DNA from 3 places in the Silvania sp. genome. Region 1 is predicted to be linked to each of the others. Evidence: predicted binding sites of a transcription regulator. Region 1 holds the regulator's gene; each other region holds the start of a gene.
The links. The regulator LexA, encoded in region 1, represses DNA repair genes until DNA is damaged. The targets are predictions, from matches to a motif close to TNCTGTATGTACATACAGNA.
Positions count from the first base shown of each region.

Region 2: dinB (DNA polymerase IV) is a predicted target of LexA. The motif match lies at 4,785-4,804, and genes of this name have one in related genera.
Region 3: metR (HTH-type transcriptional regulator MetR) is a predicted target of LexA. The motif match lies at 2,204-2,223, and genes of this name have one in related genera.

Region 1 is NZ_JBOGBT010000011.1:32,375-39,244, reverse strand. It holds gene zur (zinc uptake transcriptional repressor Zur) at 37-552, shown strand; gene ACRDD5_RS01730 (CsbD family protein) at 621-830, opposite strand; gene dinF (MATE family efflux transporter DinF) at 976-2,295, opposite strand; gene lexA (transcriptional repressor LexA) at 2,356-2,964, opposite strand; gene ACRDD5_RS01715 (diacylglycerol kinase) at 3,074-3,442, opposite strand; gene plsB (glycerol-3-phosphate 1-O-acyltransferase PlsB) at 3,599-6,019, shown strand; gene ubiA (4-hydroxybenzoate octaprenyltransferase) at 6,129-6,870, opposite strand, start outside.
Region 2 is NZ_JBOGBT010000040.1:109,754-116,623, forward strand. It holds gene crl (sigma factor-binding protein Crl) at 1-38, opposite strand, end outside; gene frsA (esterase FrsA) at 96-1,340, opposite strand; gene gpt (xanthine phosphoribosyltransferase) at 1,438-1,896, opposite strand; gene pepD (cytosol nonspecific dipeptidase) at 2,157-3,614, shown strand; gene dinB (DNA polymerase IV) at 3,709-4,767, opposite strand; gene nqrM ((Na+)-NQR maturation NqrM) at 4,878-5,078, opposite strand; gene nqrF (NADH:ubiquinone reductase (Na(+)-transporting) subunit F) at 5,081-6,304, opposite strand; gene nqrE (NADH:ubiquinone reductase (Na(+)-transporting) subunit E) at 6,316-6,870, opposite strand, start outside.
Region 3 is NZ_JBOGBT010000097.1:8,561-15,430, forward strand. It holds gene yigL (sugar/pyridoxal phosphate phosphatase YigL) at 1-349, shown strand, start outside; gene ACRDD5_RS19495 (carboxylate/amino acid/amine transporter) at 432-1,331, shown strand; gene metR (HTH-type transcriptional regulator MetR) at 1,219-2,172, opposite strand; gene metE (5-methyltetrahydropteroyltriglutamate--homocysteine S-methyltransferase) at 2,291-4,552, shown strand; gene ACRDD5_RS19510 (PRD domain-containing protein) at 4,576-5,412, opposite strand; gene ACRDD5_RS19515 (glycoside hydrolase family 1 protein) at 5,436-6,870, opposite strand, start outside.

The sequences.
Region 1 (6,870 bases):
GTGGAGGTTTGCTATTCCACAGATTCGAGGTGCAACATGGAAACGACCACAAAGCAGGAGCTGTTAGCGCAAGCCGAAAAGCTGTGCGCGCAACGCAATGTGCGCCTGACCCCACAGCGCCTTGAAGTGCTCCGCCTTCTGAGCCTGCAGCAAGGGGCCATCAGCGCCTACGACCTGCTCGATCTGCTGCGCGTCAGCGAGCCGCAGGCTAAACCGCCAACGGTGTACCGTGCGCTGGATTTCCTGCTGGAACAAGGCTTTGTGCATAAGGTGGAGTCGACCAACAGCTATGTGCTGTGCCATCTGTTCGATCAGCCGACTCACACTTCAGCTATGTTTATCTGCGATCGCTGTGGCAGCGTGAAGGAAGAGGGAGCGGAGGGCGTTGAGGACATCATGCATACGCTGGCGGCGAAGATGGGATTTGCGCTACGCCATAACATCATCGAAGCACACGGGCTGTGCAGCCGCTGCGTGGAGGTGGAAGCCTGTCGTCATCAGGACGACTGCCAGCATGACCACTCCATTTTGTTGAAGAAAAAACCGCGCTAAACGCATATAAAAGGGGCGGCCTGAGGCCGCCCTGGGCGTACATCCATGTACCTGCGGATATAAGTTACTTACCAGCGATAGTCGTTACGGGTTTCCCAGTCACCGACCTCTTTTTCCGCCCGGTCTTTCTCATAACCATAGCGTTCCTGAATTTTCCCGACCAGCTGGTCACGTTTCCCTTCAATGACAGTCATGTCATCGTCGGTCAGGTCACCCCACTGTTCTTTTACTTTACCTTTGAACTGTTTCCAGTTGCCGCCGACTTGGTCTTTATTCATCATCGATTCCTCTTCGTTCGGTCGTGTAGGATAAGTATGTCGTCCGTGTGATACGTTTCGTGCTGGACGTGATAATAATTATAGTCAGGCGTGCGGCGTAGGGTTCGTTATTCGGAATCTTTTACCATTTACGCAGATGAAGCCGCTACTCGAACCAGGTGTTATTGCGCCAGTGTCGACGCCAGATCCACGCCAGCGACAGCCCTCGCAGGGCGAGAAAGACGCACAGCGCCAACCACAATCCGTGATTCCCCAGCCACGGCAGCGTCATCAGCGTCAGGCCAAACCCGGCCGCCGCCACTGCCATGCTGTTGCGCATCTCTGCCCCGCGCGTTGCGCCAATAAACATGCCATCCAGCAGATAGCACCAGACCCCCACCACCGGCAGAATCACCTGCCAGATCAGGTAGTGACTCGCCAGCGACCGCAGCTCCGGCAGCGACGTCAGCAGGGCAATGATCTGCTCGCCCGCCAGGGCATACAGAAGCGCAAAAGCCAGCGCCACCAGCCCAGACTGACGACAGGCCGCCCGCCAAACCTCGCGCAGCTGGCCGCTTTCGCGCGCGCCGTAAGCCTGCCCGGAGTGCGCTTCCACCGCATAGGCGAAGCCATCCAGCGCGTAGGCGGTAAAGGTCAGCAGCGTCATCAGCACCGCGTTCACGGCGACAATCTCTGGCCCCAGCCGCGCGCCCATCACCGTCAGCGCCCCGAAGCACAGCTGGAGCAACAGCGAGCGCAGCATAATGTCGCGATTCAGCGCCAGTAACCGGCGGACGTTACCGCGCCAGCTGGCTCTCAGCAACGACCACGAAATGCCGCGTAGGGCAAGCACCCGCCAGACCATCCATAAGCCAATGAAAAAGGTCGCATATTCCGCGACAACGGTCGCCAGGGCGGCCCCCTGCACGTTCATCTGCAGCCCCATCACCAGCCACAGGTCCAGCACGATATTGAGCAGGTTGCCGACCACCAGCAGGATCACCGGCGCGCGGGCATACTGAACGCCCAGTAGCCAGCCGAGCAGCACCAGATTTGCCAGCGAGGCCGGGGCGCTGAGCCAGCGGATCTCCAGGAAGCGCCGCGCCTGGTGCAGTACCGCCTCGCTGCTGCCGACGATATGCAGCGCCAGATCGATAAGCGGCGCGCGCAACAGCACAATCAGCAAACCGGCACCCAGCGCCATCAGCAGCGGCTGCACCAGCGCCCGCGCCAGCCGGTGAGGATCTTTCGCGCCATACGCCTGGGCAGTTAGCCCGGTGGTACTCATGCGCAAAAAGAGCAGCAGCATAAACAGGAAGCTGGTCGCCGTAGCGCCAATCGCCACGCCGCCGAGATAAACAGGGGAATCCAGATGGCCGATCACCGCCGTATCCACCAGCCCCAGCAGGGGAACGCTGATGTTGGAGAAGATCATCGGCAGCGCAAGACGCCATAACGCCTTATCGGAAGCATTCAGCAGAGACATAGGAATAACCAGAGAGAAAAGCAGCAGGCTACGGTGAAACCGTAGCCTGTCAGGAAGAGATTATAGCCATTCACCGTTGCGGATAACGCCAACCGCCAGACCTTCGATGGAGAAGTTACTCTCACGCAGGTCGACGACAATCGGGGTAAACTCGCTGTTTTCCGGCAGAAGCTGTACCGTATTGCCCTGTTTTTTCAGTCGCTTAACGGTCACTTCATCGTCGATACGCGCAACAACAACCTGCCCGTTGCGCACATCCTGGGTTTTATGCACCGCCAGCAGATCGCCGTCGAGAATACCGATATCCTTCATCGACATGCCGCTGACGCGCAGTAAAAAGTCTGCACTCGGTTTGAACATGCCCGGATCAACCTGATAATGGCCTTCGATGTGCTGCTGTGCCAGTAGGGGTTCCCCGGCCGCTACGCGACCCACGAGCGGAAGGCCCTCTTCTGCTTCAATCAGCAGACGAATACCACGAGAAGCGCCGGATACAATTTCAAGTACACCCTTACGCGCCAGTGCCTTAAGGTGTTCTTCAGCGGCGTTTGGAGAACGGAAGCCTAAACGCTGCGCAATTTCTGCACGCGTGGGTGGCATACCCGTCTGGCTGATATGATCCCGAATGAGATCAAACACCTCTTGCTGTCTGGCCGTTAACGCTTTCATTCCGCCCCCTGGGTGTATATACAGTTATGCTGTGAGTATATACAGCTAAAGGTGATTTTGGAACCACAAACCGCACAAAAAACCAGAGACTTACTCAGTTTCTGAAGGCTTATCGCAAATGTCCCCACAGCAGGGTGGCCCAGGTGAAGACGGCTACCAGAATAGACATCAGCACAGCGGCAGAGCCCATATCTTTTGCCCGGCCCGACAGCTCGTGGTAGTCAGTGCCAATCCGGTCGACCACCGCTTCGATCGCACTGTTGAGAATTTCGACTATCATCACCAACATCACCGAGCCAATCAGTAGTACGCGAGTGATGGGATCAATATCCAGCCAGCAGGCGATAATGATTGCCGCGACGACGGCCACGCCTTCCTGGCGAAATGCGGCTTCATTTATCCAGGCAGCCCGGATGCCTTTCCATGAATAACCGGCTGCTTTGATGATGCGTGTTAACCCAGTGGTATTATTAGCCATTAAAAAGAAACCTTTCTTCGAAAAAAGCGTCATCAACTGTGGCTTAAGCGCGTCGCGCTGCCGCCCGAAGTATGACGGGTAACAACAGAAATTTTGCGCGCTTTCTGTTATCCTTGCGCCGCAATTGCATTTTTAACCAGAGGCTTTACATCGTTTATGTCTGGCTGGCCACGAATTTACTACAAATTACTTAATTTACCATTAAGCGTCCTGGTAAAAAGCAAGTCCATTCCCGCGGAACCCGCGCTGGAATTAGGGCTCGATACCTCACGTCCTATTATGTACGTGTTGCCTTATAACTCGAAGGCTGACTTGCTGACGCTGCGCGCCCAATGCCTGGCGCACGATCTTCCCGATCCGCTGGAACCGCTGGAGATCGACGGCACCCTGCTGCCGCGCTATATCTTCATTCACGGCGGTCCGCGCGTGTTCACCTGGTACACACCGAAAGAAGAGTCGATCAAGCTGTTCCATGATTACCTCGACCTGCACCGCAGCAATCCACAGCTGGATGTGCAGATGGTGCCGGTATCGGTGATGTTTGGTCGTCGTCCGGGTCGTGATAAAGGCGAAGAGAACCCGCCGCTGCGTATGCTCAACGGGGTGCAGAAATTTTTCGCCGTCAACTGGCTGGGCCGCGATAGCTTCGTGCGTTTTTCACCCCCCGTCTCTCTGCGCCGAATGGCCACCGAGCATGGCACCGATAAAATCATCGCCCAGAAGCTGGCCCGCGTGGCGCGCATGCACTTTGCCCGCCAGCGTCTTGCCGCAGTAGGCCCGCGCCTGCCGGCACGCCAGGATCTGTTTAACAAGCTGCTGGCCTCGAAAGCGATTGCCCGGGCCGTCGAAGACGAAGCGCGCAGCAAAAAAATCTCCCACGAGAAGGCGCAGCAAAACGCTATCGCCCTGATGGAAGAGATTGCTGCCAACTTCTCCTACGAGATGATCCGCCTGAGCGACCGTATCCTGAGCTTTACCTGGAACCGTCTGTATCAGGGGATTAACGTGCACAACGCCGAGCGTGTGCGCCAGCTGGCTCACGACGGCCATGAGATTGTGTATGTGCCCTGCCACCGCAGTCACATGGACTATCTGCTGCTCTCGTATGTTCTGTATCACCAGGGGCTGGTGCCGCCGCACATTGCTGCGGGCATTAACCTTAACTTCTGGCCTGCTGGCCCGATCTTCCGCCGTCTGGGTGCGTTCTTCATTCGCCGTACCTTTAAGGGCAACAAGCTTTACTCCACCGTGTTCCGCGAATATTTGGGCGAGCTGTTCAGCCGTGGCTATTCGGTTGAGTATTTCGTGGAAGGTGGCCGTTCCCGTACCGGGCGTCTGCTCGATCCGAAGACCGGTACCCTGTCGATGACCATTCAGGCGATGCTGCGCGGCGGTACCCGTCCGATCACTCTGGTGCCGATCTATATCGGTTACGAGCACGTGATGGAGGTGGGCACCTACGCCAAAGAGCTGCGCGGCGCGACCAAAGAAAAAGAGAGCCTGCTGCAGATGGTGCGGGGCTTAAGCAAGCTGCGCAATCTGGGTCAGGGCTACGTTAACTTCGGCGAACCGATGCCGCTGATGACGTACCTGAACAACCAGGTTCCGGAGTGGCGCGAGTCTATCGATCCGATTGAAGCGGTGCGTCCGGCCTGGCTGACGCCAACGGTGAACGGCATTGCCGATGAACTGATGGTGCGTATTAACAACGCCGGTGCGGCTAACGCCATGAACCTGTGCTGTACCGCGCTGCTGGGCTCTCGCCAGCGTTCGCTGACCCGCGAGCAGCTGACCGAGCAACTCGACTGCTACCTGAACCTGATGCGTAACGTCCCGTATGCCTCAGACGTGACGGTGCCGTCCGCCAGCGCCAGCGAGCTTATCGAGCACGCGCTGCAGATGAACAAGTTCGAGGTCGAGAAAGACACCATTGGCGATATCATCATTCTGCCGCGCGAGCAGGCGGTGCTGATGACTTACTATCGCAACAACATTGCGCACATGCTGATGCTGCCATCGCTGATGGCAGCCATCATCACTCAGCATCGTCACATCACCCGACAGGCGCTGCTGCACCATGTCGAAGTGCTTTACCCGATGCTGAAAGCGGAGCTGTTCCTGCGCTGGCGCAATGATGAACTGGCCGATGTGCTGGATCAGCAGATCGAAGAGCTGATCCGCCAGGGGCTGATTACGCTGAAGAACGACGAGCTGCAGATTAACCCGTCGCGTTCACGCACCCTGCAGCTGCTGGCTGCGGGCGCGCGCGAAACGGTGCAGCGCTACGCCATTACATTCTGGCTGCTGAGCGCTAACCCGTCGATTAATCGCGGAACGCTGGAGAAAGAGAGCCGCACGCTGGCCCAGCGCCTGTCGATGCTGCACGGTATCAACGCGCCGGAGTTCTTCGACAAAGCGGTGTTCAGTTCGCTGGTGTCGACGCTGCGTAATGAAGGGTATATCAGCGACAGCGGTGACGCCGAGCCGGAAGAGACGATGAAGGTGTACCAGATGCTGGCAGACCTGATTACCTCCGACGTGCGCTTAACGATTGAGAGCGCGACGCAGGGCGAGTAGTACGCGGGCAATCTGCGGCCTGATGCCCTTTCCCACAGGGAGAGGGTGCAAACATAACAAACGGCAGCCGAAAGGCTGCCGTTTTACATTGACCTCGCCACCCGGCTTTTTACGCCCAGTAGCTCATCGCCAGCCCCAGGAACAGCACCAGACCAACATAGTTGTTATTCAGAAACGCTTTAAAGCAGGCGTCGCGCTCGCGCTTCGCGATCAGTTTTTGCTGATACGCAAACAGCAATCCCGCCACCAGCACTGACCAGTAAAACGCCCAGTTCAGGCCGTTCAGGTAACCGATCAGCCCCATCAGCGCCAGCACCGCAACCTGCAGGATGCCGATAATCAGCGTGTCGTGGCGGCCAAACAGAATGGCCGTCGATTTGATGCCGATTTTCAGATCATCGTCCCGGTCGACCATCGCGTACTGGGTGTCGTAGGCCACCGCCCACAGAATATTCGCCAGGAACATCAGCCAGCAGCTCAGCGGCACCGACTCGCTGACGGCGGCAAACGCCATTGGAATCGACCAGCCAAACGCCGCGCCCAGCACCACCTGCGGCAGGTGGGTGTAGCGCTTCATAAACGGATATACCCAGGCCAGTGCCAGCGCCGCTATCGAGAGCAGGATGGTCATGGTGTTGAGGGTCAGCACCAGCAGGAACGACAGCAGCACCAGCACCACAAACAGCGTGCGCGCCTCTTTCTCTGTCACTGCGCCACTCGGCAGCGGGCGATTGGCCGTGCGTTTCACGTGGCCGTCAAATTTACGGTCGGCGTAGTCGTTCACCACGCAGCCTGCGGCGCGCATCAGCCAGACGCCTGCCACAAACACCGCCAGGATCCACAGCGGCGGC
Region 2 (6,870 bases), on a different contig from region 1:
ATCATTCTACTTTTCGGATGTCCACTCGGTAACGTCATTGCGATCTCCTTTTGTGAAGCCACTGTTTTACCAAACCACCAAAAATTAGCAATCTTCTAACACAATCTCTGATGGATCCAACGTGTGATCTGCTTCAATGCCTTGTCAAAATTCTCATATACCGGACTGAACGGCACTTCCAGTAGCTTGCCATCGACAGATGACGACGTGATTAAACGGGATTCTTCTTCCGGGCTGAACGGATCGTTTTTCCAGAAGCCGGACAGCATCGGCGTCGGGCAGCGTCGGCCCAGCAGGCCCTGAGTCTTCAGCGAATAGCGATTAAGCTCCACGCGCAGCGCCTCGTCTGAGGCATCGTGCATCCCCAGACGGCTGGCCAGCACGTCGAGGTACATTTCCGGCACGCTGCCCTGGCGAACGGGGTCGCTTAATAATGCATGTACTACCGGCCCCAGACACGCTACCGCTTTCAGCCGCGACGACTCGAGATACGCCAGACGCACCGCCACATTGGCACCAAAGCGGAAGCCAAACGCCGCCACCCGGGTGTGATCCACCCACGGGTTTTGTTCCAGCGCCTTCAGGGCATGTTGATGGAGTAAGCTGGAATCCTGCGTCAGCTTCCACTTCGACGAGAAGCCGATCGAGGGCATGTCGAGGGTCAACATCGCCATCCCCTTCGGTGCGAAGTAGCGCTCATACAGGCTGTAATAATCGGTTTGCAGGGAATCGAGGCCGCCACACATCATCACCGTCGGGAACGGGCCGTCGCCATCGGGCATATGCAGAAAACCGGTGACCGCCGGGCCGCCTGGGATGGTAAAGCTGATTTCGCGCATCCGGCCAGGCAGGTGCTGGGCCGCTTCCTGGTAGGCACGATTCGCCAGCGCCTGCGCCTGCTCCGCCAGTTCGTCACCTTTCAGATGCGGATAGGCGGCGATGCTGTAGAGATTGGAGGCGTGCAGCCAGTGCTTACCGCTCAACAGGGGATCCGGCTCCTGACTGGCTTTTTGCTGCCAGACCATCGCCTGCGTGGCCCACTCGTAAATCCAGTTGCCGCCGCGATAGCCCACGACCGTGTCGTAGAGCCCTTCATCGGTGCGCCCGGCGTCGCTCATGACGATACGCGCCTGCACATCCAGAATTTCACGGGGATCGATACCGCGCCAGATCCACATCAGGCGGTTGACCATGCGGTACCAGTGCGGGATGTTTTTTCCATCAAGCGTGGATTGCACTGCAGGCGGGACGCCAGGATTGAAACGACGAACCAGCGTCGAGGTTTCCGGGTGCTTGAATTTGGGTTTAAACAGAATTTCGCTGAGATTCGCCTGGGTCATTGCGCTGCCTCTATAGATACGTCAGAGGAGGCTATTGTAACGCGGCAGGGACGAAAACAATAACGCCCGGCGGTGCCGGGCGTTAAAAATGTGAGGATTAGCGACCAGAGATTGGCGGTACGAAGACCACGCCCATATCCCACGGCTGTTCAATCCAGGTATCCTGCGGGATATCAATCACATAATCATCCACCAGCGGCTGACCAGCAGGCTTAGCGAAGATGGTGACGAAATGCGCTTTTGGGTACATTTCACGGATTGCCACCGCAGTGCCACCGGTATCGACCAGGTCATCAATCACGATGAAACCTTCGCCGTCGCCTTCTGCGCGTTTCAGCACTTTCAGCTCGCGCTGGTTGTCGTGGTCATAGCTGGAGATGCACACGGTATCGACATGACGAATACCCAGCTCGCGTGCCAGTAATGCGCCCGGTACCAGACCGCCACGGCTAACGGCAATGATGCCTTTCCACTGTTCAGAAGGCATCAGACGACTTGCCAGCTTGCGTGCGTGAATCTGCAACATGTCCCAGGTGACGATGTATTTTTCGCTCATGTGAAATATCCCAGCCTGTTTATTTACGGCTTAAAAAGTGTTCGAGGGGGAAAATGGTTGCGCGAGATTATAGAGATCTGAAGCACTAAAAACCAGTGCTAAGCGGTTCAGCGCAGAGTTTTTACTTGCTTACCCCTACCAGCAGCCAGAGAAAGTGGTATTCTCAACCCCACCTCGCAAGTCTGACTTGTGGTGACTCTAAACCCGCTAACCCCGTGACCTGCAACACTGTCTGCAGGGCATCGACAAGGAGACTTACTGTGTCTGAACTGTCTCAACTATCGCCACAGCCGCTGTGGGATATTTTTGCCAAGATCTGCTCCATCCCTCACCCGTCTTATCACGAAGAACAGCTTGCCGAACACATTATGGGCTGGGCGAAGGAAAAGGGCCTGCATGCCGAGCGTGACCAGGTTGGCAATATTCTGATCCGTAAACCTGCTACCGCAGGCATGGAAAACCGTAAATCGGTTGTGCTGCAGGCGCACCTGGACATGGTTCCACAGAAGAACAACGACACTGTCCACGACTTCACTAAAGATCCGATTCAGCCGTACATCGACGGTGAGTGGATCAAAGCCCGCGGCACCACGCTGGGCGCCGACAACGGCATCGGGATGGCCTCTGCGCTGGCGGTGCTGGCGGATGATCGCGTTGAGCACGGTCCGCTGGAAGTGCTGCTGACCATGACCGAAGAAGCGGGTATGGATGGCGCGTTTGGTCTGAAGGCGAACTGGCTGCAGGCTGACATCCTGATCAATACCGATTCCGAAGAGGAAGGCGAAATCTACATGGGTTGCGCCGGCGGTATCGACTTTATCTCTACACTGCCGCTGACCCGCGAAGCGATCCCGGCCGGTTTCCAGACCTATAAGCTGACGCTGAAAGGGCTGAAAGGCGGTCACTCCGGCGGTGATATTCACTTAGGTCTGGGCAATGCCAACAAGCTGCTGGCCCGCTTCCTGGCCGGTCATGCTGCTGAGCTGGATCTGCGTCTGGTGGACTTCAACGGCGGTACGCTGCGTAACGCGATCCCGCGTGAAGCCTTTGCTACCGTGGCGGTTGCGGCAGATAAAGTCGATGCGCTGAAAAGCCTGTCTGCCGTTTATCTGGAGATCCTGAAAAACGAGCTGGAAGCGAAAGAGAAGAACCTGAACGTGGTTCTTGAAGCGGTCACCACGGATAAAGCCGCGCTGACTGAACAGTCCCGCGACCGCTTTGTTCAGCTGCTGAACGCCACGCCAAACGGCGTGATCCGCAACTCTGATGTGGCGAAAGGCGTGGTAGAAACTTCCCTGAACGTCGGCGTCGTGACCATGGGTGACGACAGCGCAGAGATCATCTGCCTGATCCGCTCCCTGATCGACAGCGGAAAAGAGTACGTGGTGAGCATGCTGGAATCACTGGGCAAACTGTCTGGCGCGAAAACTTCCGCCAAGGGCAGCTACCCGGGCTGGCAGCCGGACGCGACCTCGCCGGTGATGGCGCTGGTTCGTGAAACCTATCAGCGTCTGTTCAACAGCACGCCGAACATTCAGGTGATCCACGCCGGTCTGGAATGCGGTCTGTTCAAGAAGCCGTACCCGGAGATGGACATGGTGTCTATCGGGCCAACCATTACCGGTCCGCACTCCCCGGATGAACAGGTGCATATCGAAAGCGTGGGCCATTACTGGACCCTGCTGACCGAGCTGCTGAAAGCTATTCCGGTGAAGTAACCAGCCGTCTGTGGCCCGGCGGCGCTACGTTTGCCGGGCTAACAGGTTAAGCGGTCTTTGTAGGCCCGGTATGCGTTAACGCCACCGGGCTTTTTTACAGCCCTAATACAAGCTGGCGCTCCAGCTGCGGATCCAGCAGCGTGACGTGTAACCCCACCAGACGAACTCCCCGCCCTGCCCGCCGCTCTTCCCAGGCTTTCCTCGCCGTCGCAATTAAATCCTCTTTATTCAGCCGCGGCCAGACGTGTTCCTGGGTGGTTTGCTGGAAGTCGTTGAACTTGAGTTTGACGCCCTGACGGGCGATCAGCAGATCCGGTTTAACCTTTGCCAGCCGCCGTTCCAGCTCCGGGTAAAGCTGTTCGATAATAATCGTTTCGCAGTCCGCCCAGTCATGAATGTCCTCGGCCAGCGTGCGTTCTACGCCCACCGATTTACGCAGCCGCTCGTTATTGACCCCACGCTCATCAATCCCCTGGCTGCGCTCCCACAGCACCCGACCAAACTTGCCAAAGCGCTTAAGCAGCATCGCCAGATCGCTGTTTTGCACGTCTTCGCAGGTGCGCAGGCCCATGCTCTCGAGCTTTGCCGCAGACACTTTGCCGACGCCGGGAATTTTGCCAAGAGAGAGCGTTTTTATAAATGCCGGAACCTCATCAGGGGTGATGACGTACTGGCCGTCAGGCTTGTTGAGATCCGAAGCGATCTTGGCCAGAAACTTGACCGGTGCGATGCCCGCCGAGGCGGTGAGGTTGAGCTCCCGGGCAATGGTCTGGCGGATCTCCTGCGCCATCAGCGTGGCGGAGCCGTGGCAGTGCAGGCTGTCGGTAACGTCGAGATAGGCTTCGTCCAGCGACAGGGGTTCAATCAGGGAGGTATAGCGGGAGAAGATGTCCCGAATATGGTGGGAGGCTTCTTTGTACGCCTCAAAGCGCCCGGGCAATAAGGTGAGATGCGGGCAGAGCTTGAGCGCCATCGCGGTGGGCATGGCGCTGCGTACGCCAAATTTGCGTGCCGGATAGTTCGCAGTGCTGATCACCCCGCGCTTTACGCGGCTCCCGCCGATGGCAATCGGAATATCCCGCAGCGCCGGATTATCACGCATCTCCACCGCCGCAAAAAAACAGTCCATATCAACATGGATGATTTTGCGCATAGTAAGCCCTCACATTTCACTGGATAAGTATACAGTGGCAGATGAAGATTGAGAAGCACGTGGTGAAATAGCCCGGCGATGAGGTCGTCATACCGGGCTTGGGGGACAATTTACAGGATCCGCCGGGCTTCACGTTCCATACGCTTTTTACGCGCGTCGCAGGGCTCCGGGCAATCGCAAACCTTCTCCAGCCCCAGCGAGGCGATCCCACCGCAGCTGCCCTGAATGCTCTTGCGCTTAATCAGCCAGCCAAGCGACATGGCGAAGATCACCAGCACAAACACCGCAAAGGTCAGCAAAAAGGTCACCATCATCAGCCTCCGAAGTCATCGAGCATGATGTTGTCATCTTCCACACCGAGATCATGCAGCATCTTAATCACCGCAGCGTTCATCATTGGCGGCCCGCACATGTAGAACTCACAGTCTTCCGGGGCGGCGTGCTGCTTCAGGTAGTTTTCATACAGTACGTTGTGAATGAACCCGGTGTAGCCGGTCCAGTTGTCTTCCGGCAAAGGATCGGACAGCGCAATGTGGAAGCTAAAGTTCGGGTTGTCCCGCGCCAGCTGTTCGAACTCCTCCTGATAGAACATTTCGCGCAGCGAGCGCGCTCCGTACCAGAAGCTGATTTTACGCTGACTGCCGAGGCGCTTAAGCTGGTCGAAAATGTGCGAGCGCATCGGTGCCATCCCGGCGCCGCCGCCGATAAAGACCATTTCGGCATCGGTCTCTTTGGCAAAGAACTCGCCAAACGGTCCGGAAATAGTGACTTTATCGCCCGCTTTCAGCGACCAGATATACGATGACATGATCCCCGGTGGGGCGTCCGGCACATTCGGCGGCGGCGTGGCGATACGCACATTAAGCATGATGATGCCCTTTTCATCCGGGTAGTTCGCCATTGAATAGGCGCGCAGCGTGGGCTCTTTTACCTCCGAGACAAAGCGGAACAGGTTAAATTTATCCCAGTCGCCGCGGTACTCGTCAGGCACGTCAAAGTCTTTGTACGCGACAGTATGTTCCGGGCACTCGATCTGAATGTAGCCCCCGGCACGGAACGGCACGTCTTCGCCATCTGGCACCCGCAGCTTGAGTTCTTTAATGAAGGTGGCTTTGTTATCGTTGGAGATAACCTCGCACTGCCACTTCTTCACCCCGAAGATCTCCTCCGGCAGTTCAATCTTCATGTTCTGGCGCACTGCCACCTGGCAGGCAAGCCGACAGCCCTCTTTCGCCTCACGCTTGCTGATATGCGACAGCTCCGTCGGCAGGATATCCCCCCCGCCCTCTTTCACCGTGACCCGGCACTGCCCGCAGGAGCCACCGCCGCCGCAGGCAGAAGAGATAAAAATGCCCTTTCCGGAGAGGGTGTTCAGCAGCTTGTCGCCCGCAGGCGCGCGGATCTGCTTATCCGCTTCGTCATTGATCTCGATGATCACATCGCCGGCGTTCACCAGCTTCGATCGCGCCAGAAGAATCAGTCCTGAGAGCACCAGCACGATCAGCGTGAACATCACCACGCCAAGAATAATTTCCATACTTTTTGCCCTTACAGCTGCACACCGGAGAAGGACATAAAGCCCAGCGCCATCAGACCGGTGGTGATAAAGGTGATCCCCAAGCCGCGCAACCCGGCCGGCACATTGGCATACTTCATTTTTTCGCGCAGTCCCGCCATGGCGACGATGGCCAGCATCCAGCCGATCCCGGAACCGAAACCGTACACCACCGACTCAGTGAAGTTGTAGTCACGCTGCACCATAAACGACACGCCGCCAAAGATGGCGCAGTTCACTGCGATCAGCGGCAGGAAGATCCCCAGCGCCGTGTAAAGCGACGGGAAGTACTTATCGAGGATCATCTCGAGGATCTGCACCAGCGCCGCAATCACCCCGATGAAGGTAATGAAGTTGAGGAAGCTCAGATCAACACCGTCGACCAGCGCCCCGTCACGCAACACCAGATTAAACACCAGGTTGTTGATCGGGACGGCCAGCCCCAGCACCACCGTCACGGCAACGCCCAGGCCGAACGCCGTCGACACTTTTTTGGACACTGCGAGGAAGGTACACATCCCGAGGAAGAACGCGAGCGCCATGTTTTC
Region 3 (6,870 bases), on a different contig from region 1:
CGACACCCACGAAGCGCTGCTGCCGCTGGAGCAGGCGATCAATGCCCGCTGGGGCGATCGGGTTAACGTCAGCTTCTCCACGCTAACCTGTCTGGAAGTGATGGCGGGCGGGGTTTCCAAAGGCCATGCGCTGGAAGCGGTCGCCAAACGCCTGGGCTTTAGCCTGCAGGATTGCATCGCGTTTGGTGACGGCATGAACGACGCCGAAATGCTGTCGATGGCGGGTAAAGGCTGCATCATGGAAAACGCGCACCAGCGCCTGAAAGATCTTCACCCGGAGCTCGAAGTGATTGGCACCAATGGCGACAACGCCGTACCGAGTTACCTGCGTAAGCTGTTCCTTGAATAATCTTCATTTGGTTATTTAGCGTTCAGTTGTCAACTGAAGAGTTCGCTACAATGCCTGTCCTTCTTCCTGAGAGACAAGCATTGTGGCGCTACTCATTATCACCACTATTCTGTGGGCCTTCTCGTTCAGTCTGATCGGTGAATACCTTGCCGGGCACGTGGACAGCTACTTTTCGGTGCTGATGCGTGTCGGATTGGCGGCCCTGGTGTTTCTGCCGTTTCTGCGCCTGCGCGGGCAAACGCTGAAAACCATTTCGCTGTACATGCTGGTGGGCGCTATGCAGCTCGGCATCATGTATCTGTTCAGCTTCCGCGCTTACGTTTACCTGTCGGTATCGGAATTCCTGCTGTTTACCGTGCTGACGCCGCTGTATATCACTCTGATCTACGATCTGATGAGTAAACGCCGTCTGCGCTGGGGCTACCTGCTGAGTGCGGCGCTGGCGGTGGCAGGTGCGGCCATCATTCGTTATGACAAAGTGAGCGATCATTTCTGGACCGGACTGATGTTCGTCCAGCTCGCCAACATCAGCTTTGCCATCGGCATGGTGGGCTATAAGCGGTTGATGGAGATCCATCCGATGCCGCAGCACAACGCCTTTGCCTGGTTCTATATGGGAGCGCTTATTGTCGCGGTCGTGGCGTGGTTTATGCTGGGCAATCCGCAAAAACTGCCGACCACCACGGTACAGTGGAGCGTGCTGATCTGGCTGGGTGTGGTCGCTTCCGGGCTGGGATACTTTATGTGGAACTACGGCGCCACGCAGGTGGACGCCGGTACGCTTGGGATCATGAACAACGTTCACGTCCCGGCTGGCCTGCTGGTGAACCTGGCGATCTGGCAGGAACAACCCCACTGGCCGAGCTTTATTATTGGGGGGACGGTGATCCTGGCTTCACTGTGGGTGCATCGCCGTTGGGTCGCTCCGCGCTCCGCACAAACGGCAGATGGTCGCAAGCGTGATTCCGCGCTGAGCGAATAAAGGCCTCGGTAACCGGTTGGCGCTGCTCGCCATCGCGCACGGCGGAGTACAACCGGCTCCACAATCCCTCGCCCAGGGTTTTGGTCACCACCAGACCCTGGCGTTCAAAGCTCTCAACCACCCAGTGGGGCAGCGCCGCAATCCCCATTCTCGCCGCCACCATCTGCACCAGCAGCAGGGTGTTATCCACGCTTTTCAGCTGTGGGTTGATGCCTGCCGGCTGTAAAAAGTGACGCCAGATATCGAGGCGACTGCGCTGAACCGGGTAGATCAGTAGCGTTTCGGTAGCCAGATCTTCCGGCGTCACGCGCGTTTTTGCCGCCAGCGGATGGTCCGGAGCCAACACCAGCCGCACTTCATAATCAAACATCGGCGAATAGTGCAGACCGCTGCGCGGCAGAATATCTGAGGTCATCACCAGGTCCAGCTCGCCCTGCGTCAGGGAGGGCTGCGGATCGAAGGTCACGCCCGATTTAAAGTCCATCTCCACTTGCGGCCAGTTCTGGCGGAAATTCTCAAGCGCCGGGGTCAGCCACTGAATACAGCTGTGACACTCAATGGCGATGCGCAGCCGCGTTTGCTGTGGTTCGTTGCACGCCTGCAGCGCGCTGGCGATCTGCGGCAGCACCTGATTCGCCAGCTGGAGCAACACTTCGCCCTGCGGCGTAAAGCGCAGCGGCTGGCTTTTGCGCACAAACAGACGGAAGCCAAGGCGTTGTTCCAGATCGCTGAACTGGTGAGAAAGGGCGGACTGGGTCTGGTGCAGCGTAGCTGCCGCCGCTGCGAGTGAACCGCAGTTCCGTAACGCCTGGAGCGTTTTCAGGTGTTTTATCTCGATCATGAAAGTCCTTCACTTCGCCATGAACAATTTGCGCTTGAGGAATATACAGTAACTGCCAATTATAGATGTGTAAACATCTGGATGGCTAAATCCTAAAAATTCCACAAGGGGCAACACGATGACAATTATTAATCACACTCTTGGTTTTCCTCGCGTTGGTCTGCGTCGCGAACTGAAAAAAGCACAAGAAAGCTATTGGGCTGGCAATGCCAGCCGTGAAGAACTGCTGGCGGTAGGCCGCGAGTTGCGCGCCCGTCACTGGGATCAGCAGAAGCAGGCTGGCGTGGATCTGCTGCCGGTGGGTGATTTCGCCTGGTACGACCATGTTCTGACCACCAGCCTGCTGCTGGGCAACGTGCCGGCTCGTCATCAGAACAGCGACGGATCGGTGGATATCGACACTCTGTTCCGCCTTGGCCGCGGTCGTGCGCCGAGCGGTGAGCCCGCTGCCGCCGCTGAAATGACCAAGTGGTTTAACACCAACTACCACTACATGGTGCCGGAGTTTGTTAAAGGCCAGCAGTTCAAACTGACCTGGACCCAGCTGCTGGATGAAGTGGACGAAGCGCTGGCGCTGGGCCACAAGATTAAGCCTGTGCTGCTGGGTCCGGTAACTTACCTGTGGCTGGGCAAAGTGAAGGGTGAGCAGTTTGACCGTCTGAGCCTGCTGAACGATATCCTGCCGGTCTACCAGCAGGTGCTGGGTGAGCTGGCGAAACGCGGCGTTGAGTGGGTGCAAATCGACGAACCTGCGCTGGTGCTGGAGCTGCCGCAAGCGTGGCTGGACGCGTTCCAACCAGCGTATGACGCGCTGACCGGTCAGGTGAAGCTGCTGCTGACCACCTATTTCGAAGGCGTAACGCCGAATCTTGATACCATTACTGCACTGCCGGTGCAGGGTCTGCACGTGGACCTCGTTCACGGCAAAGATGATGTGGCTGAACTGCATAACCGTCTGCCAGCCGACTGGCTGCTCTCTGCCGGCCTGGTGAACGGGCGTAACGTCTGGCGTGCGGATCTGACCGAGAAATACGCCCAGATTAAAGATATCGTCGCTCTTCGTGATCTGTGGGTGGCTTCTTCCTGCTCCCTGCTGCACAGCCCGATCGACCTGAGTGTCGAAACCCGTCTGGATGCAGAAGTGAAGAGCTGGTTTGCCTTCGCCCTGCAAAAATGTGAAGAGCTGGCTCTGCTGCGCGATGCCCTGAACAGCGGCGACACGGCGGCGATTACCGAATGGAGCGTCCCGATTCAGGCCCGTCGTCACTCCACGCGCGTTCACAATGCGGCAGTCGAACAACGTCTGGCGGCCATCACCGCCCAGGATAGCCAGCGTGAAAACGCCTACGAAGTACGTGCACAAGCCCAGCGTGCGCGCTTCAACCTGCCAGCGTGGCCAACCACCACTATCGGTTCTTTCCCGCAGACCACCGAGATCCGCGGCCTGCGTCTGGACTTCAAAAAGGGTAACCTCGATGCGCGCAACTACCGCACCGGCATTGCCGAACATATCAAGCAGGCGATTGCTGAGCAGGAGCGCTTAGGTCTGGACGTGCTGGTACACGGTGAAGCCGAGCGTAACGACATGGTGGAATACTTTGGTGAACACCTGGACGGCTTCGTCTTCACTCAGAACGGTTGGGTGCAAAGCTACGGCTCCCGCTGCGTGAAGCCGCCGGTGGTTATCGGCGACGTCAGTCGTCCGGAAGCGATTACCGTGGAGTGGGCGAAGTACGCCCAGTCCCTGACCGACAAGCCGGTGAAAGGCATGCTGACCGGTCCGGTGACCATTCTCTGCTGGTCCTTCCCGCGTGAAGATGTCACCCGCGAAACCATTGCGAAGCAGATTGCCCTGGCGTTGCGTGATGAAGTGGCCGATCTGGAAGCCGCAGGTATCGGCATCATCCAGATTGACGAACCGGCGCTGCGCGAAGGCCTGCCGCTGCGTCGCAGCGACTGGGATGCTTATCTGGCGTGGGGCGTGGAAGCCTTCCGTATCAACGCCGCAGTGGCGAAAGATGACACTCAGATCCACACCCACATGTGTTACTGCGAATTCAACGACATCATGGATTCCATTGCGGCGCTGGATGCGGACGTCATTACCATTGAGACCTCGCGCTCGGACATGGAGCTGCTGGAGTCGTTCGAAGAGTTCGACTACCCGAACGAAATCGGGCCGGGCGTGTACGACATCCACTCCCCGAACGTCCCGAGCGTGGAATGGATTGAAGCCCTGCTGGAAAAAGCGGCGCAGCGTATCCCGGCAGAGCGTCTGTGGGTTAACCCGGACTGCGGCCTGAAAACACGCGGCTGGCCGGAAACCCTAAGCGCGCTGGCGAACATGGTAAAAGCAGCGCAGAACCTGCGTCAGGCGTGATGTGAAATTGCCGGGTGCCCGGCCTATGCCTGGCCATCCATCAACCGGCTAATATGAATACTCAACCAGGTCAGCTCATCTTTCGGTAAGGTGAGCTGATATTTTTCCTGCACATAGTCGCGGATCACCCAGGCGACGGTCATCGCATCCGGGCGGTGGCGCATCAGCTCCTGATAAAAATCCTCGGTCTCGCTGACCACAATTTTCCCGGTTAACACCCGCTCGGCGAAATAACGCAGATGGGTAATAAATCGCATATAGTTCACCGACCCGGTATCAATGGCTTTACTCAGCTTGTAACGCACGATTTCAGCGATGCGGTTCACCAGCTCAACCTGCTGGTGGGCGGTACTGTCATCGGTCTGACTGCTGGCATTAATCAGGTGGAAGGCGATATTCACGGCTTCGTCTTCCGGCAGCTCAACTGCAAACAGCGCATTCACTTTTAATCGCGCCTGCATGCCCACGCTATGCTCTTGCGGGTAGTAGCGCTTTACCTCCCAGCTCAGCTTATTGAGGATCAACTGCCCGCTACGGCTGCGCTCTACGGCAAAATGCAGGTGCTCGGCAAGGGTAAACAGCAGCACCGAATTGAGCTTGTCGCCACATACGCTGCGCGCAAGCGTCAGAATATCGTGGCTGACATCGAAGAATGTCGCAGGAATAGTATCCGTCAGCGATAAAAAGTGGCGGGATTTGAGATCGCTCAGTGGCAGGAAGACTTTCTCAACCTGTGCCAAATCGATACTGGTGCCCGGTTTTGCGCCAAAGCCAATACCTTTGCCAAACAGAATCATCTCGCGCTGGTCGTTGTCGACCAGCAGCATGCTGTTGTTAAGCGATTTTTTTATCGTTATCACGTCTATTCCTGCGGCCGGGCCGTTTAGCTCATGTCAGCGCCATTGCTGGCAATTACTCTCTGGTACCACCAGAAGGAGTCTTTTTTCAGGCGCTTGCACGTACCGTTGCCTTCGTCATCCTGGTCGACGTAGATAAAGCCGTAGCGTTTGGACATCTGTGAGGTGCCCGCGCTGATAATGTCGATACAGCCCCAGGTGGTGAATCCCATCACATCCACCCCTTCATTGATAGCTGCCAACGTTTGTTCGAAGTGGGCGCGGAAATAGTCGATACGGTAGCTATCGTGAATTTTTCCGCCCTCCACTGTGTCTTTGGCTCCCAGCCCGTTTTCCACGATAAACAGCGGTTTTTGATAGCGATCGTACAGCTCGAGCAGGGAGATCTTCAGCCCCACCGGGTCAATCTGCCAGCCCCATTCGGACGCAGGCAGGTAGGGGTTTTTCACCCCGAGAATGGTGTTGCCTGGGATACGCTCCACATCCGGCTGGGTCGATTCGGTCAGCGACATGTAGTAGCTAAAGGAGACGAAGTCGACGGTGTGATCCTTTAAAATACGCTGATCGTCGGCCTGCATGTCGATCTGAATATCCCGGCTGGCCAGATCGCGCAGGATCAGCGGCGGATATTCGCCAAATACCTGCACGTCGGCATAGAAGTAGTTCTCCAGATTCTTCTTCAGCGTGGCTTCGACGTCCTCCGGGCGGCAGCTGTGCGGATAGGTGGTGAGCTTGGTTAGCATGCAGCCCACCTGGCTGCCCGGGATAATGTCGTGGCAGTCGCGGGTGACCAGCGCAGAGGCCACAAACTGGTGGTGGAGGCCCTGATAAATGTCCTGTTTTGCTTTGCCTGGCAGGCTTTTCTCTTCGCGGATGCCCGCAGTGGTAAACGGATGCCGATGAATACTGTCGATTTCGTTAAAGGTCAACCAGTAGCGTACCAGCTCTTTATAGCGCTCGAAGCAGACCTTACTGAAGCGTACAAACGCATCCACCACGTTGCGGTGCACCCAGCCGTTGTATTTTTCGCTCAGCGCCAGCGGCATCTCATAGTGGGAGAGCGTGACCAGCGGCTCAATGTTGTGACGACGCAGCTCGCGGAACATATCTTCATAATATTGCAGACCCGCCTCGTTCGGCGCGGCATCTTCGCCGGTCGGGAAAATGCGCGACCAGGCAATTGAGACGCGCAGCACCTTAAAGCCCATTTCGGCGAACAGGGCAATGTCATCTTTGTAGTGGTGATAAAAATCAATGCCGCGACGTTTGGGGTACAGCGCGTCATTTTTGCCCTCGAAGGCATCGCGGATGTTCTCATCGGTCAGCGCCATGTGGCCGTCATAGTCTTTCAGCGACAGATTGGGTTTCCAGGTGATGGCGTCAGCCACTGACGGTCCTTTGCCGTCAACGTTCCATGCCCCTTCGGCCTGATTAGCGGCAATCGCGCCGCCCCATAAAAAA